3 regions of the Lactobacillus sp. RTP31084st1_F9_RTP31084_210423 genome follow, and region 1 is predicted to be linked to each of the others. Evidence: predicted binding sites of a transcription regulator. Region 1 holds the regulator's gene; each other region holds the start of a gene.

Region 1 (10,246 bases):
GCGCACTTTAAAACAAAAAAGCTGTTTATTACAGCTAATTTATTATATTTAAGTGGTTTAATTATTGGTGCCTGTGCACCTAATTTTGAATTTTTATTAATTGGTCGAATTGTTGAAGGACTAGGAACTGGGATTGCTCTTCCTTTAATGTTTAATATCATTATGGAGCAAGTTCCAAAAAGTCGAGTTGGCGTAATGATGGGCGTTGGAAATATGATTACTGGGATTGCACCAGCTTTAGGGCCAACTTTTGGTGGTCTTGTTGTGACTCACTTAGGTTGGCGCTGGATCTTTTATATTATGATTCCCTTTATCTTGATTTCATTGGTACTTGGAATTGGAGGAATTAGACAAAAATCACAACTGAGAGAGGTTAAATTTGACCTTTTAAGTATTCTATTAATCGCAGTCTTTTTTATTGGAATGATTTTAGGCTTTAGTAATTTAAGCACTGGAAATTATGTTGCCTTCAATTGTTTAGGAGCTATTTTAATTGCTTTAATTTCTTTGGGATTGTTAATTTATCGGTCAAATAGAATTAACGACCCAGTTTTAGATTTAAATTTGTTTAAAAATAAGTTCTTTGCTGCTCACGCTGTTGGATTTTTCTTAATTCAGATTATTTCATTAGGAAATGCATTTTTATTACCAAACTTTATTCAATTAGTTAATGGCAGTTCCGCTTTAATTGCTGGATTAGTTGTTTTACCAGCAGGATTTGCTGGTGCATTTTTAGCTCCGTTTGGTGGGAGTTTACTTGATCGATATGGTGCAAGAAGACCGATTTTAATTGGTTCTAGCTTTATGTTGTTAGAATTGCTTATTTTTACTATTTTCACAAATAATTTAAGTAATTTTCTTATTCTATTTATTTACATCTTTTATATGGGTGGAATGGGAATGATGATGGGATGCGTTATGACGGACGCGCTAGATCATCTTGAAAAAAGTGAAGTAACCCAAGGAAATGCAATTTTGAATACTTTGCAAGAATTTGCTGGTGCGGTTGGTACGTCAACAACTGCCGCTTTTGTGGCATTTGCGCAAAGAAATGCTGGATCAAAAGGCGCAATTCCTACTGCTCATGGTACCCATTTAGCTTATATTTTTTTATTAGTCCTCGTGTTAGTCATCATTGCTATTTTTATGAAATATACTCAAGCACGCAATAAAAATGATTAAGCGTAAATAAAGAATGATAAACTGGACTTAAAGTTATTAGTTAACGTTTATGAGGTGTAATTATGAAAAAAGTTCATTTATTAAAGTCACCTTTCTCATTTAAAGCTCCAGAGTTAAAAGATGACCATGAAGTAGAGACTTTCTTTAATTCAGTTCCTTATTACAAGCCAACTGAACTTAAAGATTTGACTAATTTGGCCAAGCACTTAAATGTTGCAGAAATTGCTGTTAAAGATGAAAGTAGTCGCTTTGGCATTAATTCTTTTAAAGGTGCAGGTGTCTTTATGCTATGGCTTGCTGCATTGCTGAAAGAGCTGGTCTTGATGCAGATAAGCTTACATATGATGAATTAATGAAGCCTGAGGTTAGAAAGGTAGCAGAAAAAATCACTTTCTATACTGCTACTGATGGTAATCACGGACGTGGAATTGCTTGGGCAGCAAGTAAGCTTGGAACTCATGCAGTAATCAAGATGCCTAAAAGCTCAAAAGAAATTCGTGCTGATCATATCCGCAAGATTCAAAATACAGAAGTTGAGATTACTGATAAAAATTATGACAATACCGTCAAAGAAGTTAAAGAACTCTGCGAAAAAGATCCTAATGGAATTATGATTCAAGATACTGCATGGGAAGGCTATGAGAAGATCCCAGGTTGGATTATTAAGGGCTATGGCTTAATTGTTGATGAATTTTTACATCAAATGAAAGAAAAACCAACTCATATCTTTTTACAAGCTGGTGTGGGTTCTCTTGCAGCTGGGATTATTTTAGGTTTAGAAGAAAGAATGAAACCTGAAGAATTACCAGTCATTACAATTGTTGAACCTGAGACAGTAGCTTGTTACTATCTCTCAGCTCAAAAAGCTGATGGTAAGCGTCACCACTTAGAGGGACTAACTAAGACAATGATGGCTGGCTTAAACTGTCAGACTCCAAGTATCACTGCATGGCCAATAATTCGTGATAGTGCAAAGTTTTATGGAACATTGAGTGAAGACGTTGATGCAGAAGGAATGGCACGTTTAGGTCATCCTCTTGAAGGAGATCCTAAAGTCGTTTCTGGTGAATCTGGTGCTGCTGGTTTTGCCTATGTTTATGAAATTTTATCTAATCCAGCTTTAGCCAAGGATCGCGCCGAATTAGGTCTTGACCAAAATTCACGCATTATTGTTTTAAGTACAGAAGGTAATACTGATCCTGATAATTACCATAAAATTGTTGACGAAAACAATCCATTTTAGGATTTAAAGTTCAAAACAAATGTAGATAATTAAATCATGTAAGAAAAACTGTTAAAATAGGTAAGAGACTATTTGACAGTTTTTTTATTTAAGGAGAAAAAGATGGCACAAAAGAAATTACTTTTAATTGACGGTAACTCTGTGGCCTTTCGTGCCTTTTATGCTTTATACCGTCAGCTGGATCGCTTTACTAGCCCAGATGGTTTGCATACAAATGCAATTTTTACTTTTAAAAATATGCTTGATGCGATTATGAAGCAGACTGATCCAAGCAATGTATTAGTTGCTTTTGATGCAGGAAAAGTTACTTTTAGAACTAAAATGTATCAAGACTATAAAGGTGGTCGACAAAAAACTCCAAGTGAATTATCAGAGCAATTGCCTGTAATTCGTGAAATGCTTAAAGACTTAGGTATCAAGAGCTATGAACTAAAGAATTATGAAGCAGACGATATTATTGGCACACTTTCTAAAATGGGAGAAGAAGCTGGTTATACTGTTGACATTGTAACTGGGGATCGTGATTTAACACAGCTTGCTTCTGATAAAACCACGGTTTTAATAACTAAGAATGGAGTTGGTGATACTGAGGCATATACGCCAGAACATATGAAAGAAGTTAATGGCGTAACTCCAACTGAATTTATTGATATGAAAGCTCTGATGGGAGATAATTCTGATAATTATCCAGGTGTAACGAAAGTTGGTCCGAAGACAGCTTCACGTTTAATTCAGAAGTATGGTTCTGTTGAAAAACTTTATGAACATGTGGATGAAATGAAAAAATCCAAGTTAAAAGAGAACTTAATTAATGATAAAGATAAGGCTTTTTTAGCTAAAAAACTGGCCACAATTGATCGTGATTCTCCAGTAGAAGTGACCCTTGCTGATACTAAGCTGGAAGAACCTAATATTGAAGACTTACGTAATTTATATGAAAGATTAGGATTTAAGAAGTTTTTAGCTGAGTTAGGCGTAAGTGGAGTGAGTGCTGGTAAGCAAGAAAGCGAGAAGTACGAGTATCAAGAGCTGACAAAAGAAAATATCGCTGAACTTGGTAAAACTAATGAAAAGGAAGTAACATTTTATCTAGCAATGTTGGGTGATAACTACCATTTAGCTCCACTTGAAGGATTTTCATTAAAAGTTGGCGATAAAATCTATGTTTCTAAAGATGTGGTTTTACTGCAAGAAACTCCACTTTGTCAAATGCTAGAAGATAAGAAGATTAAGAAAAATGTTTTCGATATTAAAAGAACCTATGTAGGTTTACATCGGCTAGATATTGATGCAGAAGGATTAGACTATGATATGCTTCTAGCTTCTTATTTAGTTAATAATGAGAATAATTCTAACGATCTTGGTGAAGTAGCGCATTTATATGGCGATTATTCAGTAAAAACTGACTTGGAAGTTTATGGTAAAGGTAAAAAGAAAGCTGTACCTGAGGATGATGAGTTCTTTGAACATTTAGCAGCTAAAGTCGTTGTAATTGAGAAGTTAAAGCAGCCACTTCTAGAGAAATTAAAAGATCATGAGCAAGATGATTTATATGAAACAATTGAAATTCCAGTTGCTTTTGTCTTAGCTAAAATGGAAATTACTGGAATTAAGGTTGAAGCATCAGTTTTAAATCAATTAGGCAATGACTTTGCACTTAAATTACAAGAACTAGAACATAAGATTTATCAACAAGCTGGTGAAGAATTTAATTTAAATTCACCAAAACAGCTAGGTCATATTCTTTTCGAAAAATTAAACTTACCACCAATTAAAAAGACCAAAACTGGCTATTCAACTTCTGTTGAAGTATTAGAGCAATTGAAAATGAAGAGTCCAATTGTTTCGGAAATTTTAGATTATCGTCAAATTGCTAAAATTCAAAATACTTACGTTAAGGGACTGCTCGAGTGTATTCAACCAGATGGAAGAATTCATACCCGTTATTTACAGACTTTAACTGCAACAGGTCGTCTTTCATCGGTTGATCCTAATTTACAAAATATTCCAACTAGAACTGATGAAGGAAAACAGATTAGGAAGGCTTTTGTACCTTCAACTAAAGACGGCTATATCTTTTCTTGCGACTACTCACAGGTTGAATTAAGAGTTTTGGCATATGTTTCCGGGGATGAACATATGCAGGAGGCATTTAAATCTGGTTACGATATTCATGCCCACACTGCAATGAAGATTTTCCATTTGGATTCACCTGATGAAGTAACTCCGTTAATGCGTCGGCATGCTAAGGCGGTCAACTTTGGAATAGTTTATGGTATTTCTGATTATGGCTTGTCTAAGAACTTAGGCATCAGTCGTAAACAAGCAAAGACATTTATTGATAATTATTTTGAACAATATCCGCAAATTAAGAATTATATGGATAAGGCAATTAAGGAAGCTCGCGAAAAAGGCTATGCAGAAACTATTATGCATAGAAGACGCTATTTACCAGATATTCATTCAAAAAATTTCAACGTTAGAAGCTTTGCTGAAAGAACTGCAATTAATTCTCCTATTCAAGGTTCAGCTGCTGATATTATTAAAATTGCCATGATTAATATGCAAAAGAAACTTGATGAATTGCATTTAAAGACTAAAATGGTTCTACAAGTACACGATGAGCTTATTTTTGATGTACCGAAGGCTGAATTAGATACAATTAAGAAAATTGTGCCAGAAGTTATGCAGTCAGCTGTAACACTAGATGTTCCACTGATAGCTGACTCTAACTGGGGTCATAATTGGTATGACGCTAAGTAAAAAGTAGGTGATTTAATGCCAGAGATGCCAGAAGTTGAGACAGTTAGACGGACTTTAACTCCCTTAGTAAAGGGAAAAACAATTGCTAAAATAAATATTTGGTATCCTAAAATTATAGTTAACGATCCAGCTGAATTTATTAAAAAATTGACAAATAAAACGATTTTGAAAATTGATCGTTATGGCAAGTATTTACTCTTTAGGTTCAATGGCGACTTAACAATGGTTTCGCATTTGCGCATGGAAGGAAAATATCATTTAGTTAGTCCTGATACACCTAAGGGAAAGCATGAACATGTAGAATTTATTTTTACTGATGGGACTGCCTTACGTTATGATGATGTGCGCAAATTCGGTAGGATGCATTTAGTTGAAACAGGAACTGAAAGAAAGACGACTGGAATTCGTCATCTTGGACCTGAACCTAATACTGCTGAATTTAACTTAACCTATTTCATTAATGCTTTGAGCCGGAAGAAAAAGAATATAAAGAACACTTTATTGGATCAGACAATTGTGTGTGGTTTAGGAAATATTTATGTAGATGAAGTACTCTGGAAGAGTAAAATTCATCCCCTAAGTAGCGCTCAAGCTATTCCTGCTGATAAGGTGAAGAATTTATATCAAAATATCAACCGTACTATCGCTATAGCAACTAAGGAACGCGGAACTACTGTTCATACTTATTTAGATGCTAATGGTAAAATTGGTGGTTATCAAAAGATGCTGCAGGTTTATGGACATGCTGGTGAAGAGTGTAGTAAGTGCGGCACTATTTTAGAGAAGATTAAGGTAAATGGACGCGGAACTACTTTCTGTCCGCATTGTCAGGTACTATATAAATGACATATTTTTTAGGATTAACTGGCGGAATAGCCAGTGGTAAAAGTACAGCTGATGAATTTTTTGAAAAGCAAAATATTCCGATTATCGACTCCGATTTAATTGCTCATCAGATAATGGAAGTAGGCCAAAAGGGTTATCAGGCAATAGTTAATTATTTTGGCAGCAATATTCTTAATGATGATCAAACAATTAATCGTCATAAATTAGGTGGAATAGTTTTTAATGATAAAACTAAGCTGAAAAAATTAAATGAGATAACTCATCCACTTGTTCATCAGAAAATTAAACAACAAATGGAGCGATACCGTTTAAATCAAGAAAAAAAAGTTGTAGTTGATGTGCCTTTACTATTTGAATCTGGTTTTGAAAGCTTATGCGATGGCGTTTTGGTTATTTCTATTTCACCAAAACTGCAGGTTAAACGTCTGATGAAACGAAATAATTTCACTAGAGAAGAAGCTTTGGTTAGAATAAATAATCAAATGCCACTAAGTGAAAAAGAAAAAAGAGCTACCTATGTGGTAGCTAATACTGGTACAATAGATGACTTAGAGAAAAGATTATCTGATTTATTACAAAAGATAGGCAGGTAGAGAAGATGGAATGTCCAAATTGCCACAAGAATGCTTCAAGAGTAATTGATTCTCGTCCAAGCGATGAAAATAGAGCAATTAGACGACGCAGAGAATGCGAAAATTGTGGTTTTCGCTTTACTACTTTTGAAAGAGTAGAGCGCTCGCCTCTATTGGTAATCAAAAATGATGGGACTCGTGAGGCCTTTAACCGCGATAAAATTTTGCATGGCGTAATGATGGCTGCGCAAAAGAGACCAATTTCAAGCGAACAACTAGATACTTTAGTAGATCATGTAGAAAATGAAATTAGAAAGCAAGGTCTTAATGAAATTTCATCTAAAGACATTGGTAATTTGGTGATGAAGGAATTGGCTAATTTAGATGATGTAGCTTACATTCGATTTGCAAGTATTTATCGCCAATTTAAAGATGTTTCAGGATTTATGGAAGCCATGGAAGATATGATGGCTAAACATGATAAGGAGTAGGTAGCCTGTGTTTGAAAGTGCTGACCCTAAGCAGCCTTTTTATGTGGCTAATCAAGTAGCTGTTAGTGAAGAAAATATAAAAGTTTTAACTACTCTTTTTGAGCCTCTTGTGGGTATTCGTGGAGTAGGATTATATATAACATTGACAAAAGAATTTGATGAAGTACCTTTTGCCAAAGATTATAAAACTTTATATCAACTTCAAGATCAAACAAACTTAAAATTAGAGGACTTATTTAAAACTTTGCATCATTTAGAGGCAACAGGCTTAATTAAGACATTTTTAGGTTCAAATCCTGTTTTAGGCGAGGTTTTGATTTTTGAAGTAGAAAAAGTTCCTTCAGCAGACGAGTTCTTTCACACCTTTTTACTTTCAAGTTTGTTGCTTGAACGAGTAGGAAATGTAGCTTTTGATCGTTTGGTAAAAAAATTTACTCCGCGAACTTTTGTCGGTTTAAAAGATGCTAAGGAAGTTACTAGTGGCTTTTTTGATGTTTTTCACTTGAGTGCTGAAAATGCGATTGATGCACCAGTTGAAGTTAAAGAAGCGGCTGGTGAAGTTCCTAAAGATACCAAAGGTGAAATTAAGTTAGGTAATGAGCCAGTAAAAGTTGACTGGAGCTTTTTGGTTGATTTGTTTGAGAGCTATCATATTAAGAAAGAAGAAGTTTTAAAGCACCAGGTAGAAATTAAACAGATTATTGATTTTTACCATTTAACTGAGCAAGAATTTGTCGAAACTGCGCTGATTACGATGTCAGCTGGGGCAGATAAACTCAATATGTATGCAATTCAAAATGCAGTTAATGAAAACTTTGGACTTAATCGCAATAAAAAAATGGTTAAAAAGCAGTTACGTCAAACTCCTAAAGATGCTGATCATGCAATTAAAAAATTATCAAAAGCAGATGCAGATCTAATTCGTGCAGTAGATAGTAAGGTGCCAACTGATTATTTATACGAATTAAAAGAGAAAAAAGGTGGCTATGTAACTGCAAATGAAAAGAAAGTTATCTTTCGTTTGCAAGATCAAATGGGGTTAACACCACCTTTAATTAATTTGATTGTTCATACTTGTTTTGAATATGATGCTGTGTTGACTAATAATTTAGCTGATCGAATTGCTAATGATTGGCTTCAGCAAGGAATAACCACGCCAACTGAAGCTATCGCATATCTTAAGGAACGAAAGAATAAACGTAGTCATCAATATTATCGTGCTCCCAAAAAGAATATTCGTAAGACAACTGATTGGTCGAAGTATGAAAAACAGCATCAAAATAAGAAAACAACCATGTCAGCTGAGGAAAGAAATCGAATCTTTCGTGAATTCGGTAAAAATGAATAGGAAGTGTTGTACTGGTGGAAGATATTTCTGAAGTAATCACACGTATTATCAAGAAAAGAAAATTGAGCGAAGATGGGAAAAAGATTGCTAAAACAGCAATAAAGCATCCCAGTGTTCAAGCCTTTCTCGCACAAAATAAAGACAAATTAAATAAAGAAATTGTCCAGGCTTCTCTTCCTACGATTTTTAACTATGTTGAGCAAATTGAGGCGCCAAACCCTGTGATGGAAGGATATACGCCAAAGCTTTTTCTTAATGGAAAGGTAATTGATATTACCTATGTTCCAACTGAGGCAAAGTTAAACTCAGAAGCTAAAATGCGGGCAGAACGCAGGATTGAATTGATTGATCTACCAGGAAAACTACGTCATGTTGAACTAGAAAATGTTGATTCAACTCCTGAACGGGATGCTGCATTAAATGAAGTAGCTATGTTTTTAGCCAGTTTTAAGAAGAACAAACACATCAAAGGTTTGTATCTAACTGGTGATTTTGGTGTAGGAAAAACGTATATCTTAGCTGGGTTAGCTAACGCTATTGCGCGTCAAGGAAGTCGAGTAGTCTTTTTACATGTACCTTCTTTTATTGCCAGTTTGGGGAGCCATTTTCAAGATAATAGCTTAAGTGACGAGATTGATCGTATTGCGTCAGCTCCTGTTTTAGTTTTTGATGATATTGGAGCAGAGACTCTAAGTGAATGGTCACGTGATGACGTGTTAGGCGTTATTTTGCAAAAACGCATGGATAATGTTTTACCAACATTTTTTAGTTCAAATATGACAATGGATGATTTGGCTGAACATTTTGCTGAAACAAGAAATAATGTTGATGAGGTTAAGGCAAGACGCTTAATGGAGCGGGTTCGTTTCTTGAGTAAAGAGGTTTTTGTTGGCGGTAAAAATCGTAGAAATTAATTTCAAATTTTGCTTGCATCTATTTGATGAGCTAGTATAATGAAAGTCAATGAAAGACATGATTTTCTTCAACTCAGAGACAGGAGCCTAGTTCTGGAAGCTCCTGATTAGAAGAAAACCCCAATTTCATTCCTGAAATTTTTATAATTTGGTTAGGTACCATTAACGACCTTTAGAGGAATTAATTCTTGGTAATTAATTCGAATTTCGGGTGGAACCACGTATTTTAACGTCCCAGCGCTATTTTTAGTGCTGGGATTTTTTATTTGGAGGTAAAATTTTATGAGTTTTTCTGTAACTTTGCCAGACGGCTCAAAGAAAGATTTTGACAAGGCAGTTTCTGTTAAAGAACTAGCATCTTCAATTGCTACTTCTCTAGGAAAAGCTGCTGTTGGTGCAAAAATTAACGGCGAAATGAAGCCTTTAGATTACGTTGTTGATGAAGATGTAGAAGCAGCTATCATCACTGATAAGGATGAAGAAGGTTTAGATATTTTACGTGCTACTGCTGCATTCTTGCTTGAAGCTATCGCTAAGCGTAAGTATCCAGAATTACGCTTGGGTATGCATGAAGCAGATGAGGGTGGCTTCTTTGTAGATACTGATAAAGAAGATCAAATTAAGATTACTGAATTGCCAGAACTTGAAAAAGAAATGCAAAAGGCAATCAAGAATGGCGAAAAGATCGAATATACTTCAATGAAAAAGAGTGAATTGGAAGATATCTTTAAAGATGACCAATTCAAATTAGATCTTTTAAAGGACGAAAAAGACGAAGTTGCAGTTTACAAATTAGGTGACTTTGTTGACTTTGGTTTTGAAGCTTTATTACCAAATACTGGTAAGATTAAGAACTTTAAGCTTTTATCAGTTGCTGGTGCATACTG
Region 2 (10,246 bases), on a different contig from region 1:
ATGGCGTTAAACAAGGTGTAGAACAAGGAAAAGTAGATTCTGCTAAAGCTATTCTCGAAAATCAACTGAATAATGGTAAAACTTTGGAGCAAGCCACAGAATTTGTTAGAAATTTGAAATTGATTTCTGATAAAAAGTTAGAAAAAATAATCGATCTTTATAAATAATAAAAAATGCTTAGGAAATTTATATCCTGAGCATTTTTTACAATTATTTTGATTACGCGCAAAGAAGAATCAAAGAAATTAACGAAGATCCGGAAACGAGGGAGAAGATTATGCTATACGAAACAAGGATGTTAGAACGTGAACAAGCTGCTGGAAAAGCAGGATATGAGCAAGGAATGCAACGCGGTATAAAACAAGGTAGAGCAGAAGGTAAAATTGACGTTGCTAAAGTCATTCTTGAAAACCAAATAGACAATGGCAGTACGCTAGAACAAGCCACAAAATTTGTCAAAGATTTAAAGATAATCTCTGATAAAGATCTCGAAAAATTAGTCAAGATATATAAATAAAATTGTCAAAAAATAATTCTTAAAACAACAAAAGATTGATTAATCTGCGTTACTAGAACGTTAATTAATCAATCTTTTTTAGTAAATTAATTTTTCAAATAACTATTATCTATATCATCGCAAGCGGCGTCTTTTCAGTCGGCTGCGGGAAGTCATTATCTATTAATTTTATTTCGTCTGATGTTAATTTGATATCTTGAGCAGCAATATTCGCCTTCATATGCTTAACCGTTCCCGCTTTAGGAATCGATAAAACATTACCATGTCTTAAAGTCCAAGCTAACATAATTTGGTGCGGAGTTACATTGTGCGCACGAGCTACTATTTTAAGATTATTAGTAATCCTAATCGAATCGCCCTTACCTGAGTTAAATGGAGAATACCCAATAAAACCAACGCCATGCTTTTTTTGCCAAGGTAAAACATCATATTCTACCCCGCGTTCAGAAAGGTTATACAAATCTTCATTGGCAAAACAATCCTTGCCGCCTGGGACACTAAACAATTCTTCTAGGTCAGCAACATCAAAGTTAGATACACCCCAGTGGCGAATTAAGCCTTCATTTTGTAATTCTTTTAGTCCGCGTACTGTTTCAGATAAACGCTTATCGCCACGCCAATGAAGCAAATACAAGTCTAAATAATCAGTTTTTAGTCGTTTTAAGCTATTTTCTAAGCTCTGACGTTCTAATTCTGGAGAAGCATGATACGGATAAAATTTTGAGATCAAAAAGATTTGACTGCGATCATAACCTTGAATTGCTTCGCCAATTAATTTTTCACTTTTTCCTTCACCATACATTTCTGCAGTATCAATTACTTTAATTCCATTATCTAAACCATAGCGAAGTGCAGCTATTTCGTCTTTTTTCTTAGAAGCGTCTTCGCCAATTCCCCAAGTTCCCATGCCTAAGCCTGACAAGTTATTTTCTTGAAAACTCTTCTCCATCTCTTCTCACCTCACCTAAATTTTACCGCAGAAAAAAACAAATTTAAAAATGTTAGCGGTTTAAGTTGACTAGACCAATTTTATATTTTATAATGGACTAGACCAATGAATGAGGAGGTACACATAATTATGAAAATCATCGTAACTAAAGATAATATTGAAGGCGGCACTAAGGCATTTGAAATTATTAAAAAGGGAATGGAAAACGGCGACAAAGTTTTAGGCCTTGCAACTGGCTCTTCCCCAATTCCAATGTATGACGATATGTGCGACAGCGACTTAGACTTCTCTGACATGACAAGTATTAACTTAGATGAATACTACGGCTTAAAACCAGATAATGATCAAAGCTACCACTACTTCATGCAAAAACACTTATTCGATAAGAAGCCTTTCAAGCATTCATATATTCCAAATGGAATGGCAAAAGATATTGACGAAGAGGTTGACCGTTATAACGACATTATTGCTGCTAACCCAATTGACATCCAAATTTTAGGTATTGGTAGAAACGGACACATTGCCTTTAACGAACCAGGTACTCCATTTGGCAGCTTAACTCACAAGGTTCAATTAACTGAAAGTACTATTAAGGCAAATTCACGCTTCTTTGACAATGAAGACGAAGTTCCTCGCCAAGCTATTTGTATGGGAATTAAGTCAATTATGCAAAGTAAGAAGATTGTTTTACTAGCCTTTGGCGAATCAAAGCAAGATGCAGTTAAAGCATTAGTTGAAGGTCCAGTTACTGAAGAAGTTCCTGCATCCATTTTGCAAGATCACCCAGATGTAACAGTTATTTGTGATGAAGTAGCTGCAGCAAAGCTTGATCCAAAATACAGAAAATAATCCTCATTTAAGACTGTTTACTTTGGCGAATTAATCTTTTTAGATTAGTTCGTCTTTTCTTTTTGTATTTTTTTGATGTGTTCTCTTGACTTTTTTCTTTTATAGCAAATTAAAAAACCACTTGTTTTCATACCAGATATTGAATTACACTATTAAAGCAAACTATATCTTGTAGAAAGAACGTGATGACAGTTATTGTATTGAGCGGGCCTATTGGAGCCGGAAAATCCAGTTTAACCAGTCTTCTTGCAGAGCATTTAGGCACCCAAGCATTTTATGAAGGTGTAGATAATAATCCAATTTTGCCACTTTATTATAAAGACATGGCACATTACACCTTTCTCTTAAATACCTATCTTCTAAACCATCGTTTGGCTCAAATTAACCAAGCTATTCGCGATCATAACAGTGTGTCTGATCGTTCAATTTATGAAGATGCCTTATTTTTCAAAATGAATGTCGATAGTGGAATCGCAGACCCTACTGAATTCAAGATCTACGATAGTTTACTTGAGAATATGATGGAACAAGCCCCAGGCAACCCAAGTAAGAAACCTGATTTGTTAATTTATATTCATGTATCTCTTGATACCATGCTTCACCGCATTCAAAAGCGCGGTCGTACATTTGAACAATTATCAACTGATCCAGGCTTAAAAGACTACTATGCTCGACTTTTGTCTTATTACGAGCCTTGGTATGAAAAATATAATGCATCCCCTAAGATGATGATTGATGGCGATAAATATGACTTTGTTGCAGACGAAGATGCACGAAAAGAAGTTATCAACACAATTGATCAAAAGCTTACTGATCTAGGTAATCTAAACTAGCTAACGAATAGAAGGAACGTGATGACAGTTATTGTATTAAGTGGGCCCATTGGAGCCGGAAAATCCAGTCTAACAGGTATTCTATCTAAGTATTTGGGCACTAATCCCTTTTATGAAAGCGTAGATGACAATCCTGTTTTGCCATTATTCTATGAAAACCCTAAGAAGTACGCATTTTTGTTGCAAGTTTATTTCTTGAATACTCGCTTCCAAAGTATCAAGTCAGCATTAACTGACGATAATAACGTACTCGACCGTTCTATCTACGAAGATGCACTTTTCTTTCAAATGAATGCCGATATTGGCCGTGCTACTAAAGAAGAAGTAGATACTTATTATGAACTCTTACACAATATGATGAGCGAATTAGATCGGATGCCTAAAAAAAATCCTGATCTCCTTGTTCATATCGATGTTTCATACGACACAATGCTTAAACGTATTCAAAAACGTGGTCGTAACTACGAACAATTAAGTTATGATCCTACCTTAGAAGATTACTATAAACGCCTGCTTCGCTACTACAAGCCTTGGTATGAGAAGTATGATTACTCACCAAAGATGACTATTGATGGTGATAAATTAGACTTCATGGCTAGTGAAGAAGATCGTCAAGAAGTCTTAGATCAAATTGTTGCTAAGCTCAAAGAAATGGGCAAACTTGACGAAGATTGGAAACCAAATTTAGTTAAATAAAGCAAAAACTGCGATCCGTATTGGATCGCAGTTTTTTTGAATTCTATTTTCTTCTAAATCTTAATTGGTAGCGGGAACTTCTATTTTAAACCCCCAGAATTTTAGCAGCTTATAGCTTCTTACCTTTTCTAAAATTTTTTCTTTATCGTTATCAATATATGTTGTTCTTGTCTGTTTAATAAGTGGTAGAGATTTTTTAGTATTAAATATATTAAGAATTTCAGGATCTGAACTAATTATAGCAGTTGCTTTTTGATCATATGCCAATTTAAATGGGTCAATTCCCGAATCACTTTCTATTTTATGATACAAATCAGCAAATATTTGAATATCCTTATTTTTTCCATTTTTTATATAAGCTGAATCAACAATTGCAATTGTTAATTCGCTTAACTGTGAACCAATATATCTTAATCTTACTATTTCAATATATTTTCTATTAGTTAGTAGACCTAATTTTTCCAACGATTTAGTATCTGTAATTTCTTTAACAGATAAGACTTTGGTAGCCTCTAATCTACCTTTAGACATATTTAAATCAGTAAATTTAATATCTGCATTATGCTTCTCAGCGGCAATAAATGTACCTTTACCTTGAATTCTAGTAATTAAATTTTCATCCGCTAAACTATTTAGTACTTTTACTGCCGTAGTAGAGCTAACCTGAAACATAGAACGTATATCAGATTCACTATAAAATCTTTCACCTACTGTATATTTCTTATTCTTAATCTCTTTCTTTAATTCGGAGATGATTTGCTTATATTTAGGTGTCATCACTAATCCCTTTCGCCACTCTTACAACATAATCACTTCCATAGCGGTATCCTGTTGCATCAAAAGTAAGAATACCACTCTTGTTATCCTGAATATATTTTAATGCTTCATCGTTATCCATCCAAACAAGTTTATTTATTTGATGGTTGATAGAAGTAAAAGTTTTTGGATTTATACCTTCTCCACCAAGAACCACATTACTATTACCCTTTATTTTTAAATCATGAACAAAGAAATAATAGTATTTACCCACTCTAATTGCAAAATCTTTTGAATTAGAAGCTGAAGGTAAAGCATTATGTACTCCATTATAAAAAGCTTTATGATACAGACTAGTCCATTTACCAATTAAACTCATATAATCTTTATCAATTGGCTTAATAGATCCATCAGCTTTAAGTCCTATATTTACAACCGTATTAGCGCCAATCTTTTTGCCATGGACGATCGTTTCTATAATCTCTTTAGGTGATTTATAGTCTAAATCCATTCCTGCATTTCCCCAATGTTGATTTAGGGTTACAGATATTTCTCCAGCTACATATTTTTCATTATGATTTCCATGATTTACTGTATTTGGAAGTCCTCTCTCATAAGTAACAGCATCTATTTCGGCATTAGAAACTTTTCCCCTATTTTTTAGCCCAGTATTATTGATAATCATAGCATTAGGTTGATACTTGCGAATTGTGCCATAAAGCTCATCCAGCTTCCAATTTGCATCTTTTTTATTCCAATTTCCATCAAACCAGAATCCACCAAACTCACCATAATTTTTACTTAAGATTTCTACTGACTTTCTTAAATATTCAAGATATTTATCAAAATCTTGTACATAATCAGGATTATGCCAATCATACGTTGCCATGTAAAAGAACGGTTTAATATCTTCATCGTGACAAGCATCAACAAATTCCTTGATTAGATCTCTTTTCGCCGCACTATGAGGAGCATCAAAATTTGATAATCCCCTTGTATCATATAAAAAGAAACCTTCATGATGCTTAGTAGTAAGAATAATGTAATTACAGCCCATTTGTTTTGCAGCTTTAACAATTTTCTTAGGGTTAAACTTATCTGCAACGAATTTTTTAGTTAATAATTCATACTTATCTTTGGGAATATTGTGAATAAACTCAGTCCATTCACCTTGACTTAAGAGAGAATATAATCCCCAGTGAATAAATAATCCCAAACCCATATTTTCATAGTTTTCAATTCTCTTGGCCTTATACATATCATAGACCTCCTACACTTAACCTTACTTTTTCAAAATTCATTTTAAATACAAAAAACTTTATTTTCAAGTATTGTAAACGCTTTATTTTGGATATATAATCATCCATGAAAAAGGTTAATACATTAAGTTTAAGAGGAGGAAATTATGAATTATTTACTAATCAGTCATGGTTCATATGCAAAAGCCACTTTGACAAGTTGTGAAATGATCACTGGAACTTTAAGAAATGTCAAAGCAGTTGAATTCAAACAAACTATGAACCAGCAAGATTTACTTCATAGCATAGAAAATACAGTAAGCAAATTCAACAATCTAGATAAACTTGTATTAATTTGCGACATCAAAGGTGGTACTCCTTTTAATACCGCTCTTCTTTTTAAGAAACAACATCCCGACATTAAAATTATTAGTGGTCTCTCTTTAGGCTTACTCTTGCCAATTGCTACTGGCACTTCACTAGACGACTCAATAAAGCAAGTAGCTCAAAACATATCTTTTTTTACCGAAGCAAAGTCTATTAAGAAAAAAGTAAACGATGACCCTGATTGGGATATACACCAAAAATTAACACCGCACACTATTAAAAATGTACGTATTGATGAGCGCTTAATTCATGGTCAAGTTGCAACAATGTGGACCAACAAAATTGGTGCGGATCGAATCATGGTTGTAGGAGATGATATTGTCAAAAGTTCCATTCAAAAAACCGCCTTAAAAACCGCCGTGCCAGGTGGAGTACATTTGAGTATTTTGACCATAGATGGCGCAGCAAAAAGAATTAATTCCGGTAAATATAATGGTCAAAATGTATTTCTGATTGTACGTAATCCACATATACTTGTAGAACTTTCAAAATTAAATGTTAAACTACCGGAAATCAATGTAGGTAATATGTCCAGTAAAAGTAATTCAAAGCAAATTGCTAAAAGTGTAGCTGTTACTAATGACGACATAAAAGAATTTAATTATTTAGATCAGCACGGTTCTCATTTATATCATCAAATGGTACCAGCTGACGATCCGGAAGATTTTATGAAATTAATTTCAAATGTAAGTAGAGGAGAATAATTATGGCTTGGTGGCAAATACTTTTATTAACATGTTTAGCTTTCTGGATGATTATTGATCAAATCACAGTCGGAATCTTATGTAATTATCCGTTGCTAATTGGATTCGTAGCAGGAATCATTATGAATGATGTTAAAACCGGTTTAGTTGTTGGTGCTACATTACAATTAATGGTTTTAGGTGTTGGTACTTATGGCGGAGCTAGTATGCCAGACTTTATGACTGGAGCTATTGTTGGTACTGCTTATGCTGTAATGACAGGTAAAGGGGTAGATTTTGCTATTGGACTCGCTGTTCCTGTTGGCCTTCTGATGGTTCAACTCGACGTTTTAGCAAGATTTTTAAATGTTTTCTTATTACATAGAGTTGATCATTTTATTAAATTAAATGATACAAAGCAGGCAGCTAGAAACGTTGTCTACGGTGTCTTCCCATGGGGACTTTCAAGAGCCATACCAGTATTTATCATGCTAATCGTTGGTGAAAAATTCATTCGTCAAGTTTTAGCAGTTACCCCACAATGGCTAACAACTGGATTGAAAGTATCTGGAGGTATCTTACCAATCGTTGGTATTGCAATTTTACTTAGATATTTACCCACTAAAAGATTCATTACTTTTTTAATCGTCGGTTTTATTGCTGCGGCATATCTAAAAATTCCAATGCTTGGTGTCGCTCTACTCGGCTTTGCAATGGCTATTTTCTACTATCAAAAAACAATCAAAAGTTCAGAAGACCATGAATCAAACTCTACAGTAAATAATGCTAATGGAAAGGAATACGAAAATGATAAAGGAGAATATGAAAACTAATAGTTTAAGCAAAAAAGATCTATTTCGTGCAAATTGGCGGTGGCTATGGAGTAGTCAAATTTGTTGGAATTATGAAAGAATGATGTCTACTGGTTACTTTTATACCGTACTACCATTTCTAAAGCGTTTTTATAAAAAAGATGATGAACGTGTAGAAATGATGGAGATGCAAAATCAATTCTTCAATACAAATGCTTATGTTGGTGGATTCATTGTAGGTATGGATTTAGCTTTGGAACAAAAAGAAGGACATAAAGCTAAAGATACTATTGCTGGTATTAAAACCGGTTTAATGGGACCATTAGCCGGTGTAGGTGATACTATTTTTGGAGTTATCTTGCCAACTATCTTCGGTTCTATTGGTGCCTATATGGGACTCAAAGGTAATCCTATTGGTGCTATCTTATGGCTTATCGTGAACTTCATTGTTTTATTCCTAAGATTCGCTTTTCTCCCATTAGGCTATACTGAAGGCGAAAAATTGCTTAGTTCAGCAAAGGATAAGCTTAATGCTATAACTGATGCAGCAGTATTATTGGGAGTTACTGTCGTAGGAGCCTTAATTCCTACCGTCGTAACCGCTAAAGTTCCATTAGTATTCAAGTCAGGAAAAGTAGTTTTAAAAGCTCAAACAGTATTAGATCAAATTATGCCAGCTTTGGTTCCAGCTCTACTTGTTGGTCTAGTTTATTGGTTACTAGGTAAAAAGAATGTTACTTCAACTAAAATGATTATTTTTGTATTGATATTAGGTATCGTCTTAAGTTATTTCCATATTTTAGGTGCTTAGATTATATTTTTAATATAAAAAAACTTACCAACACTACAAAAGTCAGTAAGCTTACAATAATTATGTTTGTTACTAATGAAGTAATTCATTAAGTTCATGTAAAGCAACACATAATAGGAACAGTGTTATATTGCTCACACCAATACACCTCCTTATTAGAAAGTGGGGCGTAAATTTAACACGCAAAAATATTTTATCAAATCTAAAAACATGTTAGAATACTTTATAGGAACAGTGTTACTATCTGCTTTATAATTTAATGCGCAGAATAGTGCTTAGGCGGTCGTTAGGCCGTTTTTTTTATACCAAAAAACTGCGGTCCGTGTTGGATCGCAGTTTTTCATATACTCACATCATTAAACTAATGTCTTGAAGCACCACTTACTGCATCTGCAGCTTCACCAGTTAATTGATTTTCCTTAGTGACAGGATACGGCTTCATAACACTCTTACTCGTTGAAGAAATTCCCCAATCAGCAGTGTAGTCAAGATGATCAATTTTAGCATGTTTAATATCGCCAATCGTCTTACAACCAGTCAATTGCATGTCAATCAACAATTCCTTATTCAATTGCTCAATAACTGACTGAACACCTTGAGCACCACCAAGTGCTAAGCCGTATAAGAATGGACGACCAATACCAACTAAGTCAGCACCTAATGCCAATGCCTTAAAGACGTGTGAACCACGACGAACGCCGCCATCAAGGATAATTGGAACGGGGCGATCGCAACTCTTCACAGCCTTCGCGATTTCAGGCAAAACATCAATTGTAGCAGGAGCCCCATCAACTTCACGGCCTCCGTGATTAGAAACTACAATTCCATCTGCACCAGCACCAATTGCAAGCATCGCATCTTCAGCACATTCAACGCCCTTAACAATTACAGGCACATCAGCAATGTCCTTAATCTTACGAATATCATCTGGCCCAATATTTTGAGCAGATGAAGCGTACATTTCAGCAACGCTTTGTCCCTCTCCTTTTCCACCAGTCCATTCATTAAAGAAAGCAAGTGGAACAGGATATGTAAAGTTAGTCCGTAAATTTGCTTCACGATAGCCACTAACTAGCGCATCTACAGTTAAGAAGAAACCGGTAAAGCCGGCTTTAACTGATTCTTCAATTACCATTTTATTAAAGTCCCAGTTCTTGCTTAGATATAATTGCATAAACCGTGGGGAGTCGCCTACTGCGCTTTGCACATCTTGAACACTCTTATTTGCATAGGTACTCATTCCAAACAAAGCACCGGCAGCTTTTGCACCCTTAGCAGTATCAATTTCGGCTTCGGCATTTGCAATACCATGGCAGGCAATTGGACAGATCATAACTGGTGTCTTTAACTTCATCCCTAAAAATTCAGTATTCAATTCTGGATCCTGCATCCCAGTTAAAGCACGAGGCACGATTTGAAAATGGTTAAAAGCTTGTGTATTATTCCGCCAAGTCCATTCATTTTCTGCACCACTAGCAATGTAGTAATAAGCAGCTTCTGGTATTACATATTTTGCTTCGTTTTCCAGTTCATCCAAGTTAACCATGTGTAGTTTTTCTTCTCTAGTACTTTGTGGGAACCCCTTATAGTAAGTTGTCATCGATATTTCCTCCAATCATTAAGTAGGTTTCTATACACCTTAATTTTAGGACGATTTCATTAATTTATTAAATAAAAGCTATTATGAAATAATTCACTAAGTCCGATATGCTCAC
Region 3 (10,246 bases), on a different contig from region 1:
CCTTGCTTATCAGCATTGTAGATGACTGTCTTCTCAATATTTTGAGAGTTATGGTCAACTTTAATAGTATCAATTTTAAGTTGATCTGGAGTATAGCCAGAAATTGTTGGAGAAGTGACTGAAGCGAAAGTTTGTGGAGCAGACCATTTTGTATCAGTTGTGCCAGTAACTAAATCTTTTGTACCAGTTTCAGTGAAAGTGAGCTGGTTAGTAGCATCTTTAGCAGCTGGGGAACCATCTTTATAAATATAGTGAATAGTTTCGGTAACTGTCTTCTTATTAGAAACAGGACCGATTCCATGTTTGAAATGAACTTCATAATTTTGATTATTAGGAAGTTCGTCGTTGTCAAATGAAAGAGGGGCTTGATTGGTTGGGTCGCTAACTAGAACGTAGTTTTGAGCGACATATTTATCAATAGTATCCTTAGTTGAATAATTGGCTTCTGTATTAGGCTTACCTGATAATGACTTACTCTCTAAAGTTTTTCCAGTCGTGTCATCAATATAGTTAACTGTAATATTTTCAGCTAAAGTATATGGAATAGTGACGTTTAGATTAATAGTCTTATCATTACTCAATTCTGATGTTTCAAATGGCAGTTTAAGTGAAGAGTAGTCGAACACTTTACCATCTTTTGTAGCTTTAACTTGAGCTAAATCTAATAAATAAATTTTTTCTTGGTTATCAAGACCACTAACTTTTTCTGGTAAATTAAAGTTTTCAATGAATGCTTTATCAGGTGTCCAGTTAGACCATTTAGTATTTTCACCTTTAGGATCATTGACAAGGTCTACAGTTCTAGTTCTTGTGTAAGTAATTTTTTGGTCAATTGGAGAAGTTGCAGCATCAACCACTGTCTTACCTGCGTGGGGACCATTTTCATAGACATAGTTAACTTTTTCTGCAACTACAGCAGTTTCATTCTGATTATCTAATGCATGCTTAAAATGAAGAATAAACTCTTGATCCTTAGTTTCATCATTATCGAAGTTTCCATAAGCGATCTTTGAATAATCAGAATTTGTGATAGAACCATTACCAGAAACACCAGTAAAGATGTAGTGATTGTTCTTTAAAAAGTTAACGATCCTATCTGCGTCAGTAAACGAGATAGGCTGCTTACTTGAATTATTATTTAATTCAGAATAAGTATCAGTTAACAAAGCTTTCTGTTTATTTTGAATTAAATAATCAGTTAAGCTTTGGCCATTAGTATCATCGTAGAAGGTAAGTTGTGCATGTTCTGGTGCATAGTAATGAACTGTGTAAGTTAAAGGATCGTTATCTTCAGTAGTAATCTTTCCATCATTATCTATGTTTAACTTAATGGCTGGGATTTCAGTTTTATCAACTAAGGTATAATTCTTATCATTTGCATTAGGTGATTCTACAGCATTGAAACTGGAATCAGGTTGCCATTTTTCCCACGTAATGTGGTCGGTAACTAAATCGTTAGTTCCAGTGCGAGTATAACTTACAGTCTTATCATAAGGATTTGCGGCCGTTTTTCCTTCTTGAGTACCGTTAGCATAAACGTAATTAATTGTTTCTTTTATTGTCTTTTTGTCGCTAACTGGTGTAGTACCATGGTAAAGGTAAACGTAATACTTAAGTGATTTATCTTTGATATTAATCTTTTGACTGTTGTAGTTATTTTCTAAAGAATCTGTCTTAAAGTTTTGATTACTTATATTGTAATTTTTCAGATTCTTGCTGAAATCACTTGTTTCACCGTTAGTTGCTTGTTTATCTAACACGTAGCCTTGTTTCTTAAGATCATTGATAATATTGATAGTTGGGTTATCAACAGTAGAATTAGTTTTAGCAATAATTGATCTTACAGTATCTGGAATTTCTTTATCGGTATTTTCGTCAATGAAGTAGATTCTAACAACACGATCAACTGCAGGATCAAATTTGAAGTCGGTATAAGTTTGAGTAGAGGTATTAGTTGTACTTCCTGAACCGGAGTGTTTCCAATCATTTTCATTAACAATTGGAGTAGTAATTGAAGGCCCCACACCGGAATCTGGGTTACTTGCCCAATTGTCAATAGCGTTAGGGTTTAATAGGGTATCTAACTGAATAAAGTAAGGCCCCATTGTAGAATAATCTACGCCGTTAACTGTAAAATTGCCTTTTTGATCAATAGTAATTTGTTTTTTGTCGCTAGAAATTGAGTCTCTTAAAAATTTTTCAAAGTTGGTGTCTTCAGGAAGAGTTGCAAGGTTACCATAGTACTTATTAATTGGTACTCTTTGACCATCAGAATCAACGACTTCCATATCTGCTGGAATCTTGAAAGCCTTAATAGTAGATGGAAGAATTTCTTGTCCCTTATTAAATTTGATGTTAACTAAAACATCCATCAATGGATTTAAACTTGGCTCTTTAGCGGAACCATAATTCCATTCAAGTGCGTATTGCATTAGTCGAGCAGATTTCTGTTTATCAGCAGGAACATCTGCCGCAGCACTTGGTTCTGGTCCATAATAAGTTGCACCATTTTCGGTATAAGAACCATTATTACCAGGATAACCGTCTTGCCCAGGGGTTCCAATTAATTTTGGTCCCATAACAAAACCGTGAAGAATTTCTTTGGTTACAACTAGATCTTTATATGGAGTAATCTTGATTGGTAAGTTTTGAGTAAATTTTTGGTTATTAAATAAAGTTACGGTAACAGGTAAATTGAAGTCTGGGTAAGTACCGTGAATGTCCTTATATTGCTTAGTTACGTCATTATCAGCTGTAAAATAAAAGGTTGGATTAAAATTTGATAGAATCCCATCATCACTACCAGTATAAGTAAAAGTAAAGATTTTATTGGTATTTGTTTGTGATGTGCTTATCTCAAAGTCGTTAATCTTAGAAGGAGGAGTACTAAAGCGTAACAAGTTATTAGTGGCAGCGATTGAAACTGTGATTTTTTGTCCATTATTAATAGTAATGGGGTTCTCTTTATTTTGATTAATATGAACTCTAATTGTTCCTTGAGTAACATTAGCCATCATTGACTTATTAGCGTCATCACCTGTAATACTTACAGCTGTAGATTGATTCTGATCAGTGGTAGTTTGAATTTTTTCTTCAAAATTAATTGCTTGAGCTGATGCTTGTGTAGTGTTTGCTTTTTCTGACTTAGTAGCTAATAAGTTAGTTTCTTGCCTAACAGTAGTTCCACTATTTTTACTAGTTTGATTTACAGAAGTTTGTTCATTATTTTGAACAGGTTTAGTGCTAGTTGTGGAATCTTCTGTAGCTTTAGTCTTTTGAATATTTAAAGTGCGCGATTTGAGAGAATCGGAAGTACTTTCTTGGCTAGTAACATTTTGATTTGTAGTGTCTACTTCAGCAGCATGCGCGGTATTAGAACTTTCTAAAAAGAATGTTGTACCTAATGCAACAGTAACTAATCCAACTGAAAGTTTTCTAAGGCTAAACTTTTCTTTCCCATTAAGCTTAGCAATAAAAGATAAATCATTCTTATGTGACATTTCTTTTTCCTCGATTACAATCATTTTATATATAAAATAACAATTTTGTTTTCCAACAAGTTATTATAACTCAACTTTAAATAATGAAATCAAAAAAGATTGATTAATCTGAATATTCATATTATTTTTGATAAAAAGTTGCTATTAATAGCTTTAAAAGGCAAAGACTATAAATTTTATACCATAATAAAATAAGCACCTAATTAAAAAACGTTATTAAAAGAGGTATCAAAAAAATAAATTGGAACGTAAAATTATGCTGATGATGCAAGCTGAAAGGTCAAAAAAATATTAAATTATTCGAAAATCCTAATGACTAAGAAAAGAAAGCGCTTTATTTAACTGGAAGGAACGCCTACCGCATATTTACCTAAAGATGTAAACTCTTGTTTTGAATTTTTTGACTACTATAATAGATACAGATGCTTTTTTGAGTAAAAGGCGGATAAGGCACAATATATGGTGTGACCTAATATAGAGAAAGAGGAGTTAATGGATGGATAATTCAACATCATTACAAGAAAATCATAAGGAAAGAAAGGATAATTACTTTGTTTGGCTATTTAAGCAATTACATGGCTGGCCAGTACAAAACTATATGCTTTGGTTCTTTTCCTTTGGGTTTCAATTGGCTATTTTGATTCAAAACAAAATTACTACTTTAACAGTAATTACATTTATTGGTACTCTACTTGGAACATTATGTGTGTTAGCAATCAACGCTACTAAGGCAATTAATGGTTGGCTTGGTTTAATTTCGGCAGCTTGTTTTATTTATGCAGGTTTAGCTGCTAAAAATTACTTATCGATTTTTGAGCAAATTGCTTATATTTTAACTTTAGACTTGCCAGTTATTATTTCAGTTAGATCTTGGAATGATGATACTAAGAACCATTTACGTAAATTTGGTGCTAAAGAATGGATTATTGCAATTGTTGGTACCTTAATTGTGTATGCAGTATCAGGTTACTTAATTGGTAAATTTACTAACGACCCACGTCCTTGGATTGATGCAATTAGTTTCGCTATTTCATTAACTGCTGGAATTATGTGTTTCTTACGCTACAACAACCAATACTTCTGGTGGACTGCTAGTGGAATTTTTCAATTAATTCTTTGGGGTGTAACTTACGCACAAGGAGATGCAACTTTAGCAATGGCAGTTAACTCCTTAATTTATGTTGTTAATGACGTTTTGGCCTTTACTGTTTCCCCTTGGTTTAATATGGGAAGAAAGCGTGAAGGATTAAAAGCTATTAAAGACTAATAAAAATCGAAATAAGTTAAAATGAGCATGTCGAGTTTCGGCATGCTTTTTTGTTTGTGAGGTATAAATAGATGAATGAAAAGTGGAAAAAGAAATTGTCAAATGCAGCAAATAATGATGACTATGTAAAGCTAAATACGGGCTTAATGAGAGTATCAGATTTAAATAATTATTTATCATCTTTTCCTAGTAACTTGCTTGCTTTTAATAAATTGGGAAAATTTACATATTATAAACAATTGCCGGGAATGAACTATAATCCACCAGAGCTTGGAGAAAATATTAGTTCGTTGGGTAAAACAGAGCAAGAAAAGAAACAGTTAGCGGAAGTCTTCCACAAATTAAGCACAGGTCGGGAAAAAGAATTCCGCTTTGCGGACCAGACTAATACTCAAAAGAGGTTTATGGTGGATAGTTATCGTGCTGTTTTTGATAAAAATCATCAATTTTCAGGAATTAATGAGAGTATTCAAGATATTTATCCACTTGTGGAATATTATTTAAAGGAAACTGGGCAAAAATTAGTTGATGATCCAAATAATCCGAATGGTGAAGTTTATCGTAAAAATCAAGAAATTGATGCCGAAAGTGGAGCGTCTGAATTATAGAAAATTGACATAAGCATATTTTTCCTTAAAATATAATTAAAATATCTAGGAGAAGGGAATGTAGTTAAAATGGCTGTAATTGATCAAGCGTATATTCAAGATAAATTTATTGAATATTGTAAGGTAAACACGCGCTCAGATGACCAAAGTAAAGAAGTACCAACAACACCTGGACAAATTGAATTGCTAAAAATAATCGAACAAGAATTAGAAAATTTGGGCTTAGAAAATATCTCTTTTTCTAAAAAAGATTCATATCTTGTTGGAAAACTACCTGGCACAGTGAGAGATGAACAAGTTACTCCGATCGGTTTTGTGGCCCATGTGGATACAGCTGACTTCAATGCAGAAAATGTTCAGCCGCAAGTACATCAAGACTATGATGGAAAGGATATTGTATTAAAAGAGGGGCGAGTTTTGTCCACAAGTGGATTTTCTAGTTTGAAAAAGCACTTAGGTGAAACTTTAATTACTGCTGATGGAACAACCTTGCTTGGAGCGGATGATAAGGCCGGAATTGCGGGTTTATTAGGAATGCTCAAATATTTAAAAGAAAATTCTAGCGTAAAGCATGGCGATATTTGGGTTGCTTTTGGTCCTGATGAGGAAATTGGTAAAGGAGCAGCTCGTTTTGATGTTCAACGTTTTCCAGTTGAGTTCGCCTATACTCTAGATAATGGAGATCCAGGTGACATTGCTTTTGAAACTTTTAATGCAGCAGCTGCTACAATTCATTTTCATGGTACAGTTGTCCATCCCGGAGAAGCATATGGCTTAATGGTTAATGCTGCTTTGATGTCTAGTGAATTTATCCAAGGCTTGCCGGCTGATGAGGTCCCAGAAAATAGTAAGGGCTTTGATGGCTATTTTATGGTTTTATCCAATAACGGTAATGTTGATCATGCCCAAATTCAATTGATTATCCGAGACTTTGATACTGATGGCTTTGAGAAAAAGAAAAAGTTAGTCACAGACCTAGTGGATAAGTTAAATGAAAAATATGGAAAAGATCGCGTAACCTTAGAGTTACATGATCAATACCGTAGTCCTGGTGATTTAATTAAGAAACATCCTTATGTTGTAAATTTAGTTTTACATGCCTATGAAGTTCTAGGATTAAAGCCTAAAATTATTCCATTTCGCGGTGGAACAGATGGAGATTTTATTTCAGAAAAGGGCATTCCTACACCTAACTTATTTAATGGTGGTGCGAACTTCCACGGGCCATATGAATATGTAACAACTGAGAGTATGGCATTGCTTTCTAGAACTTTGATTGAAATTGTTCGGCAACATGTTTTATTAAATAGTAATCGTGATGAACGTCCATTAAAGAGAAAGTATTAAGTTAAATGAATTTTTATACAATAAATTATATTCAAAGTCACCAAAACACTGATCGGACGGCCTTATATATCTTAATGATTGTAGCAGCTAGTGCGATGATTATTTTTACTATTCTTTATTTGCGAGATCGTTTTAATACCAGGTATCGTGATTTAGGAATCATCGCACTTTTATTTTTGGTATTATTTGCTGGTACTCAGTATGAAAAATATATTCAAAATAATGAGCAAAAATCAAAGGCTGCTCAAATTGTTCCTTTTATTAAGTCAATTGCAGACGATGCAAATGTTAAGAAAAGCGATGTAATGGTAAGTTCGACGACCTTGCAAGATGGAATGATTATCCGAATCGATTCCAAAAATGAAGATTATCAATTGAATTTAAATGAAGATAATAATAGTTACACTTTGACTCGTGCTCATGTAATTGATCATCATGTATATGTACAAAAGTAGGTAAAAGATGGATTATACACAATTATTTATTAAGTTTGCTTTAGGGATCTTAACTCTCATTATTCAGATTAACGTTTTTGGTAAGAGCAATTTAGCACCAACTACAGCATTAGATCAGTTACAAAATTATGTCCTTGGTGGAATTATTGGTGGTTTAATTTATAATTCCAGCATTACAATTATTCAGTTTTTACTCGTGTTAGTGATTTGGACTTTGGTAGTTTTTATTTTGAAGTTTGGACGTGAACGTAGTAATTGGGTTCGTAATTTAATTGATGGAAAACCGGTTCAAGTGATAAAGAATGGTCAGGTCTTAGTTGGAAATTGCATGAAGGCGGGTATTTCAGCTAATGAATTAATGTTTAGATTGAGGAGTCGAGGAATTTATTCAGTTGAAAAAGTTAAAAATTGCATTTTTGAACAAAATGGGCAGTTAACGGTAATTGAAAACGATGAAGATAATATTCGCTTTCCAATTATTAGTGATGGTCAAATTAATGATGACGTTTTAGATTTAATTCATAAATCTAGTGCTTGGCTTGAACAAGAAGTAACTAAAGCTGGTTATAATAGTATTGATGATGTCTTTTTAGGAGAATATATCGAAGGAAAACTACGTTTGGTTGGATATTCTGAAAAATAAAAAGGAAGAAATAACATGAAAGATTTTAAACAAATACAAAAATGGCTAGCTGAAGCAGATGCAGTAATTGTTACTGCTGGTAATGGCTTTGCACAAATGGAAGGGCTTGATATGTTTGAGGACGCGGCTTTTCCAATTGAATATCAAGCAGTAAGCAAAAAATATCATGTTAAAACTATTGCAGATGCCTTAGACAAAAATTTTGATTCCTGGGATGAAAAATGGCAGTTTTGGAGTCAGTTAATTAATGAATATTCAGTTGAATATGAACCAAGTAAGGCAATGAAGCAATTAAAAGAGCTCTTAAATGGAAAGAACTATTTTATTGCGACCAGTGCTTTTGGTCACTTTTTTGAAACAGCGGGATTTGAGCAAGAGAAAATTTTTGATGTTTTTGGCGATTGGACTAGAATGCAGTGTTCTAGTGGATTAAACCATGGTACTTACTCTGATTTGTCTGTTGTAAAGAGATATATTAATGGACAAGGCGAGATTCCGCGCTGCGAAGATTGTGATTCACCAATGGAAATTCATATGCCGCTTAATGCACATTTCTTCCCAGATGAAGATGCTAATACAAGATTTCGGTGGTTTTTAACTAGAAATCAAACTAAGAAAGTTGTGGTTTTAGAATTAGGTGTTGATCCAACTAGTCCACAATTGCTTGATCCAATGGTAAAATTAGTAGAACAATTTAAAGATTGGCATTATGTTGCAGCCGATTTAAGTCAGGATGAATTACCTGATAACATTCAAAAAAGAAGTGCCGGGTTAGGGATGGCGCTTCCTGAAGTGATTGAAAAAATTTCTAAAAATGAAGGTTAAAAAATGAGTATTTCAGTTATTCAAGGTGTGCTACGAATTCCAGCTGCTCAAGATAAAATACGTCAAAAAGGAATTGAAAAGCCTGGTTTTCCAGAAAACTATACTTTAATTGATGTTGAAACTACTGGTCTTAGTCCATATCGTGATCGAATTACCGAAATGGGTGGCTTGAAAGTACGTCATGGAGAAGTAGTAGCAACTTTTTCAGAATTAGTGAAGTTTCCTGATAATAATAAGGTACCTGCTTTTATTACTAAATTAAATGGAATTGATGAAGCAGCTATTGAAGAAAAAGGATTACCAGTTCAAGAAGCAATTAAGAAGTATCGCGAATTTATCGGCAGTGATCCAATTGTTGGCTATAATGTAAATTTTGATTTGAACTTTGTTTATGATTTAGCTGAAAAGTATCATTTGACAGTTTTAAACAATGACTATGTAGATGTTTACCGTTTGGCGCGTAGCTTTTATCCACAAGAGCGACATAATCGCTTGCTTGATTGCATGCATCGAATGAATATTGCAGAGAACCAAGAACACCGTGGTTTAGATGATTGCTTAGATACTAAAAAGGTTTTTGATGAGTTTCATAAACTATTTAAACAAGAGCATATGCTTAGAGCACAAGAGGCAGTTAAAACTTTAGATTTAACTAGTGAGTGGCCTGATATTGTTAAGCAAACGCAAGCTTTTCGCAGTCCTTTTATTCATAAAAAAGTGGTAATTGCTGGTGATTTAGACCTAGATGAGTATGAATTAGCTAACGCAGTAAAAAATCTAGGCGGCTTTATTCAAGAAGAAGTGGGGCAAGATACGGATTACGTTCTAGTTGGTGATCACGATTTCTTCAGAACAGATGTTACTGAATTAAATAAGGCAAAAGCTCTGAAAAAACAAGGGCAAAACATTAGAACTTGGTCAGAGAGCTTTTTCTTAAATGTGCTTGATAATTGGGCACGTAGTTAAAAATCTAGATACTAAAAAGGAATCCTATAGTAGGATTCCTTTTTTTATGTGGGGAAGATTAAGATGGACTAACCAGCTGATATTAATTGCTACGATTATAAAAGTTAGAATTGTAATTACCTCAAAACTAGACCAAATAAGGCAAGTAGTTGCTCCAATTATAGTTGTAATTAAAAAGACCAGAATAGTAGATCTTCTTAATTTGAATTGCGGTTTATTGTAGCGTGTTGCAAATAATAATCCTAAATAAAATAAACCAACCCCGCAATATAGACATAAGACGGCAAACCAAGAATTAGCGTCTGTTTCGTGAATAAATTTAATGCTAACAGTAATTAGACTGATTCCAAAGATTATTAAATAGTGTAAATAAATTAAAGCATTACCTGTAACGTCATCTTGATCTTCATCAGTAAACTTATCGAATTGTAAAGCATAAGTGAAAAATAATAAAGCGACTGTTAAAAAGATAAGAATTGAATAAAGTGAAAAAGTATTAGGTCGAAAATAATCCGCAATTCCAATAATTGTTTCACCAAAGATAATAATTACTAAAAGATTTAATCTTTCAAGTAAATGAGGAAAAATAATAGGATGTTTAATAGTATATTTTGTGGTTAAAATAGGCATTAACC

Evidence for each region. Region 1 encodes NrdR, which represses ribonucleotide reductase genes. Its sites were predicted from a motif close to ACACNATATATNGTGT; they were not measured.
Region 2: AB5359_RS08685 (deoxynucleoside kinase) is a predicted target of NrdR. The motif match lies at 2,475-2,490, and genes of this name have one in related genera.
Region 3: pnuC (nicotinamide riboside transporter PnuC) is a predicted target of NrdR. The motif match lies at 3,951-3,966, and genes of this name have one in related genera.

What each region holds. Positions count from the first base shown of each region.
Region 1 is NZ_JBCOVH010000001.1:81,559-91,804, forward strand. Features, by position in the region: gene AB5359_RS00435 (MFS transporter) at 1-1,182, shown strand, start outside; gene AB5359_RS00440 (hypothetical protein) at 1,245-1,535, shown strand; gene AB5359_RS00445 (diaminopropionate ammonia-lyase) at 1,472-2,425, shown strand; gene polA (DNA polymerase I) at 2,528-5,188, shown strand; gene mutM (bifunctional DNA-formamidopyrimidine glycosylase/DNA-(apurinic or apyrimidinic site) lyase) at 5,204-6,034, shown strand; gene coaE (dephospho-CoA kinase) at 6,031-6,627, shown strand; gene nrdR (transcriptional regulator NrdR) at 6,633-7,097, shown strand; gene AB5359_RS00470 (DnaD domain protein) at 7,105-8,445, shown strand; gene dnaI (primosomal protein DnaI) at 8,460-9,359, shown strand; gene thrS (threonine--tRNA ligase) at 9,642-10,246, shown strand, end outside.
Region 2 is NZ_JBCOVH010000004.1:63,674-73,919, forward strand. Features, by position in the region: gene AB5359_RS08665 (Rpn family recombination-promoting nuclease/putative transposase) at 1-167, shown strand, start outside; gene AB5359_RS08670 (hypothetical protein) at 296-517, shown strand; gene AB5359_RS08675 (aldo/keto reductase) at 627-1,466, opposite strand; gene nagB (glucosamine-6-phosphate deaminase) at 1,596-2,315, shown strand; gene AB5359_RS08685 (deoxynucleoside kinase) at 2,498-3,148, shown strand; gene AB5359_RS08690 (deoxynucleoside kinase) at 3,170-3,844, shown strand; gene AB5359_RS08695 (GntR family transcriptional regulator) at 3,905-4,621, opposite strand; gene AB5359_RS08700 (alpha-L-fucosidase) at 4,611-5,858, opposite strand; gene AB5359_RS08705 (PTS mannose/fructose/sorbose transporter subunit IIAB) at 6,006-6,929, shown strand; gene AB5359_RS08710 (PTS sugar transporter subunit IIC) at 6,926-7,741, shown strand; gene AB5359_RS08715 (PTS system mannose/fructose/sorbose family transporter subunit IID) at 7,731-8,531, shown strand; gene AB5359_RS08720 (alpha-hydroxy-acid oxidizing protein) at 8,893-10,131, opposite strand.
Region 3 is NZ_JBCOVH010000003.1:26,967-37,212, reverse strand. Features, by position in the region: gene AB5359_RS07605 (YSIRK-type signal peptide-containing protein) at 1-3,500, opposite strand, end outside; gene pnuC (nicotinamide riboside transporter PnuC) at 3,997-4,767, shown strand; gene AB5359_RS07595 (PAS domain-containing protein) at 4,839-5,375, shown strand; gene pepT (peptidase T) at 5,445-6,722, shown strand; gene AB5359_RS07585 (DUF3290 domain-containing protein) at 6,728-7,177, shown strand; gene AB5359_RS07580 (DUF421 domain-containing protein) at 7,185-7,820, shown strand; gene AB5359_RS07575 (hypothetical protein) at 7,836-8,645, shown strand; gene AB5359_RS07570 (exonuclease domain-containing protein) at 8,649-9,611, shown strand; partial or broken gene AB5359_RS07565 (low temperature requirement protein A) at 9,636-10,246, opposite strand, start outside.